Regions from separate parts of the Mesorhizobium sp. P3_A8 genome, predicted to be linked through region 1. Evidence: riboswitches for the same ligand, from Rfam matches in the RefSeq annotation. Region 1 holds a riboswitch; the other holds the start of a gene.
The links. A riboswitch is a leader RNA that binds a small molecule or an ion and turns the genes downstream of it on or off. The one in region 1 is predicted to bind S-adenosylmethionine.
Positions count from the first base shown of each region.

Region 2: linked by a shared signal. The riboswitch ahead of metX (homoserine O-acetyltransferase MetX) and the one ahead of AC1DX4_RS25570 (O-succinylhomoserine sulfhydrylase) in region 1 are both predicted to bind S-adenosylmethionine.

Region 1 covers NZ_JBFUGI010000012.1:1,010-4,411, reverse strand. The annotation lists gene AC1DX4_RS25575 (ceramide glucosyltransferase) at 1-705, shown strand, start outside; gene AC1DX4_RS25570 (O-succinylhomoserine sulfhydrylase) at 737-1,927, opposite strand; SAM riboswitch at 1,985-2,062, opposite strand; gene AC1DX4_RS25565 (2'-deoxycytidine 5'-triphosphate deaminase) at 2,141-3,235, shown strand; gene AC1DX4_RS25560 (ABC transporter substrate-binding protein) at 3,335-3,402, shown strand, end outside.
Region 2 covers NZ_JBFUGI010000013.1:192,521-195,922, forward strand. The annotation lists gene metW (methionine biosynthesis protein MetW) at 1-187, opposite strand, end outside; gene metX (homoserine O-acetyltransferase MetX) at 184-1,353, opposite strand; SAM riboswitch at 1,460-1,537, opposite strand; gene hisC (histidinol-phosphate transaminase) at 1,686-2,795, shown strand; gene AC1DX4_RS27740 (prephenate/arogenate dehydrogenase family protein) at 2,801-3,402, shown strand, end outside.

The DNA of each region.
Region 1 (3,402 bases):
ATGGCGGCGTGGCGGACGGATACCGGCCTTGTCTGCTCGACACCGATCGGTTCGCGGCCGGACGGTTTTTGGGCCGAGGTCGAATGCGCCTTCCTCAACACGCTGCAGGCTCGCTGGCAGTATGCCGGCGAGGCGCTCGGCCTCGGCTTTGCCCAGGGCAAGAGCATGTTGTGGAACAAGCCGATGCTGGATGCCAATGGCGGCATCCGAGCGCTGGCGGCCGAAATCGCCGAGGACGCCGCCGCGACCAAGCTGGTCAATGGACTTGGCCTATGCGTCAATCTCGTCGCAGCGCCCTTCGAGCAGCCGCTCGGTCGGCGCACGCTTGGCGTGATCTGGTCGCGCCAGGCCCGCTGGGCGCGCCTGCGCCGCGTCACCTTTCCGCGGTTCTTCGCGCCCGAAATCCTGACCGGCGCGGTGGTGCCGCTGGTGCTTGCGCTGATTGCGGCGGCAAGTGCCGGCGTCAGCTTGCCGCTGACGGCCATCGCCGTACTAACGGCCTTCTACCTTCCGGAATGTGCCCTGGCCTGGTCCAAAGGCTGGTACCTGTCGTCGCGCACAGTCGCGGCGATGATTGCGCGGGACTTGATGCTTCCAGCCATGTGGGTCCGCGGCTGGCTCGGCGGCGCTGTCGACTGGCGCGGCAACGCCATGACCATCGGCACCAAGGCAGCCGAGCTGGAAGAGACGCCGTCGCGCGCCTGATCGCGGCGCGGACGAGCTGCCTCGACTGGGTCTATTTTGCGGCCTTCAGCGCCTGCGCGATGTCTTCCAGAAGATCGTCGGTGTCCTCCAGGCCGACCGACAGCCTGAGCGTGCCAGGCCCGATGCCGAGTTCGGCGCGGGCCTCGTCGCTCAAATTCTTGTGGGTGGTCGTTGCCGGATGGGTGATCAGGCTCTTGGCATCGCCAAGGTTGTTCGAGATCAGCACGATGTCGAGCGCGTTCTGCAGGGCGAAGGCCGCCTGCTTGCCGCCCTTGACGTCGAGGCAGATCAGCGTCGAGCCGCCCGACATCTGCTTCTTGACGATATCAGCTTGCGGGTGGTCGGCGCGGCCGGGATAGATGACGCGAGCGATCTGCGGCTGCTCGGCCAGGAAATCGGCGATCTTGCCGGCGCTCTCCGTCTGCTGGCGCACGCGCACCGGCAGCGTCTCCAGACCCTTGAGCAGCGTCCAGGCGTTGAACGGCGATAGGCTGGGGCCGGTGTGGCGGAAATAATCGTGCAGGTTCTCGTCGATCCACTTCTTGTCGGACAGGATCACGCCGCCGAGACAGCGGCCCTGGCCGTCGATGTGCTTGGTCGCCGAATAGACGACGATGTGGGCGCCGAGCTGCAGCGGCTTCTGCTGCAACGGCGTGGCGAAGACATTGTCGACCACAAGCCGCGCGCCGATCGAGTTGGCAAGCGAGGCGACGGCGGCGATGTCGACCACTTCCAGCGTCGGATTGGTCGGGCTTTCCAGGAAGAACAGTTTTGTGTTGGGCCTAACCGCCTTTTCCCAGTTGGCGATGTCGGTGCCGTCGACCAGCGTCGCCTCGATGCCGTAGCGCGGCGCCAGCGTCTCGACCACCCAGCGGCAGGAGCCGAACAGCGCGCGAGCCGCGACTATATGATCGCCGGCCTTGGCGCTGCACAGCAGGGCCGCCGTCACCGCGGCCATGCCGGATGCCGTGGCGCGCGCGTCCTCGGCGCCTTCGAGCGCACACATGCGCTTTTCGAACATGTCGACGGTCGGGTTGGCGTAGCGCGAATAGATGAAGCCGGGTTCCTCACCCTTGAAACGAGCTTCGGCGGCTTGCGCCGTTTCATAGACGTAGCCCTGCGTCAGATACATTGCCTCGGAGGTCTCGCCGAATTGGGAACGCAGGGTTCCGCCATGCACGAGGGCTGTCTGAGGCTTCCAGTTGCGCTTCTTGCTGCTCATCGCTTTTGTTTCCAGACACAAAAAAACCGGCCGCGAAAGTCGCAACCGGTCCATACGGCCTCGCGGCCAACGGTCCTTTAGCGACTTGTTTAACGTGGCTGCAAGCCGACCGGCCAAATCACCACGGGATAACGACCCTTTAGACCCGCGCCGCGCTTGCGTCAATTGCCGGCTTGATTAAGAGGTTTGTACCAGTTGGAACGGAGCCAGCCTTTGCGGCAGACAGGCATTCTTCCCGATCAAGACATTTCCGCGCTGTTCCAGTCCGGCGCGCTGAAGTCGTCGCGCGCGCTCGATGCCGACCAGATCCAGCCGGCCAGCCTCGATCTGAGGTTGGGCGACAAGGCCTGGCGGGTGCGGGCCTCCTTCCTGCCCGGCCCCAACCACAAGGTTTCGGAAAAGCTCGACCGGCTGAAGCTGCACGAGATCAATCTTGCCGAAGGCGCGGTGCTGGAAACCGGCTGCGTCTACATCGTGCCGCTGCTCGAAAGCCTGGCATTGCCTGCCGAGATTTCCGCCTCAGCCAATCCGAAAAGCTCGACCGGACGGCTCGACATCTTCACCCGTGTCATGACCGACCGCGGCCACGAGTTCGACAAGATCGCTGCGGGCTACAACGGTCCGCTCTACCTGGAAGTCAGCCCGCGCACCTTCCCGATCGTCGTGCGCACCGGCTCGCGCCTATCGCAGATCCGTTTCCGCACCGGCAACGCGCTGCTGTCGGAAGCGGAGTTGCATGAACTGCACCGCGCCGAGATGCTGGTCGCCACCGAACCGCCGAATATTTCCGGCGGCGGCATCGCGCTGTCGATCGACCTCAATGGCGACAGCGACGGGCTGGTCGGCTATCGCGGCAAGCATCACACCGGCCTTGTCGATGTTGACAAGCGCGCGGCCCAAGAGGTCGTCGATTTCTGGGAACCGATCCACAAGAGCGGAGCCGGCGAACTGGTGCTCGATCCCGATGAATTCTACATCCTCGTCAGCCAGGAGGCGGTGCATGTGCCGCCGCTCTACGCCGCCGAAATGACGCCGTTCGATCCGCTGGTTGGCGAATTCCGCGTCCACTATGCCGGCTTCTTCGATCCGGGCTTCGGCCATTCGGCATCAGGCGGCACAGGCAGCCGGGCGGTGCTCGAAGTGCGCAGCCACGAAGTGCCGTTCATCCTCGACCATGGCCAGATCGTCGGCCGGCTGGTCTACGAGCATATGCTGAAGCGGCCGCAGGCGCTCTACGGCACCGATCTCGGCTCCAACTACCAGGCCCAGGGCCTGAAGCTCTCCAAGCATTTCCGCGCCGCGCGCTGAGCTCCGGTTACCGGCAGGCAAAATACTTGCCTGCGCTGGCACATCATGCTTGGCTGGTTTGTCGGTCGCCCGGATGCGGCGCTCAAGGGGAACAAGAAAATGCAGATTTCAAGATGGATCCTATCGGCGGCAGGCGCTGCCTTGTTGGCGATTGCGGCCGGCTCTCT
Region 2 (3,402 bases), on a different contig from region 1:
CGCGCGCCACGCATTCGTTGACGCCGCGCTGCGACAGTTCAAGCCCGCGGCCGTCGACCTGCTTGGTGTCCTGCAGCAATTCAAGCAATGAGCCATCGCCCGAACCGACGTCGAGCACGCGGGACTGCGGCGGGATGAGGTTGGCGACGACCTCGAGGTCGACGCGCTGGCTGCCGTTGACGCTCATGATGTGAGCCCTCTCGCCCGGGCCGCTGAGCCGATGAAGCCGTTGATGGCGGCAAACAGTTCCGGCTCGTCGAGCAGGAAAGCGTCATGGCCGCGATCGGTCTCGATCTCGACGAAGGAGACCGAGGCTCCGGCTGCATTGAGGGCATGCACGATGGAGCGGCTTTCTTCCGTCGGAAACAACCAGTCCGATGTGAACGACACCAGGCAGAAGCGGGTCTTGGTGCCGGCAAAAGCATCCGCCAGCCGGCCGCCATGGTCGGCGGCGAGGTCGAAATAGTCCATGGACCGCGTCATGTAGAGATAGGAATTGGCGTCGAAGCGGTCGACGAAGGTCATGCCCTGGTGGCGCAGATAGCTTTCGATCTGGAAGTCGGCATCGAAGCCGAAAGTCAGATGGTCGCGGTCCTGCAAATTGCGGCCGAATTTTCGGTGCAGGGCGGCTTCCGACAGGTAGGTGATGTGGGCGGCCATGCGCGCCACCGCCAAGCCCTTTTCGGGGCGCTTGCCGTGCTCGAAATATTTGCCGCCATGCCAATCCGGATCAGCCATAACGGCTTGTCGGCCGACCTCGTGGAAGGCGATGTTCTGCGATGAATGGCGGGCGCCAGTGGCGATCGGCAGCGCTGAAAAGACACGCTCCGGATAGCACGACGCCCATTCCAGCACCTGCATGCCGCCCATCGAGCCGCCGAGCACGCAAAACAGTTTCTCGATGCCGAAATGGTCGATCAGCATCTGCTGCGCGCGCACCATGTCGCGGATGGTGATGATGGGCAGGTCGAGCCCATAGGGTTTTCCGGTGGCTGGATTGGTCGAGGCTGGGCCGGTGGAGCCCAGGCAGCCGCCGATGACATTGGAGCAGATGACGAAGAAACGGTTGGTGTCGATGATCTTGCCGGGGCCGATCAGCACTTCCCACCAGCCCGGCTTGCCGGTCACCGGGTTGGTGTTGGCGACATGCTGGTCGCCGGTCAGCGCATGGCAGACAAGGATGGCATTGGAGCGGGCATCGTTCAGCGTGCCATAGGTCTGATAGGCGATCTGGAACGGCGACAAAAGCGTGCCGGCATCGAGCTTGAGCGGCTTGTCGGACCCGAAGCGCAACACCGGGCTCGACGGCTGGTCGGCCTCGTTGTTGGTCTTTCCTGCGCGCAGAGCGGCCATTCTCGTCTCACTTGCTGCATCATATCAGGCGAAAAATCGCCGACGATGCGTCCGTCCGGCCGGCCGCGGACAATAAAAAACCGGCATTGCCATTCGCAAAGCCGGTTACGTCACGCAAACGGCCCTTTAGCGAATTGTTTAACGTGGCTGCAAGCCGACCGGCCAAATCACCACGGAACTGTCGCTGTCCTTCTAGAACTCGCCCGCCCTGCCGTCAATGCCGGCATCTGGGCCGGCTGCTGGCACCACTGCCGCCTCTCGACATTGCGGGCCATGGCTTGTATTTCCGCAGCGGCCTCCCGATGGAGGCATTTTCGACGGATTTTGCAGAAATGAACAAGACACTGGATCAGGCACGGCCAACCCCGCGCGCGGGCATCATGGACATCGACGCCTATGTGCCCGGCAAGAGCGCCGCACCCGCCGGTGTCGCCAAGGTCTACAAGCTGTCGTCGAACGAGAACCCGCTCGGTCCGTCACCGAAGGCGATCGAAGCCGCACGTGAGGTTGCCGCCAAACTCGACATCTATCCCGACGGCACCGCCAAACGGCTGCGCGAGGCGATCGCCGAGGTGCACGGCCTCAACGCGCAGAACATCATCTGTTCCAACGGTTCCGATGAGATTCTCGGGCTTTTGGCACAAATCTATCTCGCGCCCGGTGACGAAGCGATTTTCACCGAACATGCCTTCATGGTCTACAAGATTTACATCCAGTCGGCCGGTGCTGCGCCGGTCGCGGTCAAGGAGACTGACGAGCGGGCCAACATCGATGCGATCCTGGCCGCCGTCACGCCGCATACGAAAATCGTGTTCCTGGCCAATCCCAACAATCCGACCGGCACCTATGTGCCGTTCCAGGAGGTGCGCCGCCTGCATGCCGGCCTGCCCAGGCATGTCCTGCTGGTGCTCGACGCGGCCTATGCCGAATATGTCCGCCGCAACGACTATGAAGCCGGCATCGAACTGGTCGGCAGCACGGAGAACGTTGTGATGACCCGCACCTTCTCCAAGATCGGTCTTGGTGGGGCACGGATCGGCTGGATGTATGGTCCGATGCACATCGTCGACGCCATCAACCGCGTGCGCGGTCCCTTCAATGTCAATGCGACGGCAATCGAGGCTGGCATCGCCGCGACCCGCGACCGCGCCCATGTCGAGCGCAGCGTGGCGCACAACGAGACCTGGCTCACCTGGCTGAGCCAGGAGATGACCGGGCTCGGGCTGCGGGTGACGCCCAGCGTCGGCAATTTCCTGCTCATCCATTTTCCCGACGACCGGAAGCATTCGGCGGCGGCGGCCGACGATTACCTGACCGCGCGCGGCTATATCCTACGCCGCGTTTCAGGCTACGGCTTTCCCAACGCGCTGCGCATGACCGTCGGCACCGAAGAAGCCAATCGCGGTGTTATCGCCGCGCTCACGACATTCCTGAAAAGCTGAACGCCATGACATCACCGATGTTTGAAAAGATCGCGCTGGTCGGCATCGGCCTGATCGGCTCGTCGCTGGCCCGCGTCATCCGCCGCGAGGGCCTGGCTGGCCATGTCGCCATCTCAACCCGCAGCGCCGCGACGCTGAAGCGGGCGGAAGAACTCGGGCTGGGCGACAGCTATACGACCGATGCGAAAGAGGCGGTTCGCGACGCCGATCTGGTCATCGTCTCCGTGCCCGTCGGCTCGTCCGGCGCGGTCGCAGAGGAAATCGCACCGGCGCTGAAGAAGGGCGCGATCCTCACCGATGTCGGCTCGACCAAAGCATCGGTGATCGCGCAGATGCAACCGCATGTGCCTGACGGCGTGCATTTCATTCCCGGCCATCCGTTGGCGGGCACGGAAAAATCGGGACCGGATGCCGGCTTCGCCGATCTGTTCGACAATCGCTGGTGCATCTTCACACCGGTGCCGGGCACCGATCCGGAGGCGCTGGAGAGGCTGTCGGAATTCTGGCGCCGCTGCGGCGCCAACATCGACACGATGGATCCGCAGCATCATGACATGACGCTGGCCATCGTCTCGCATTTGCCGCACATCATCGCCTACAACATCGT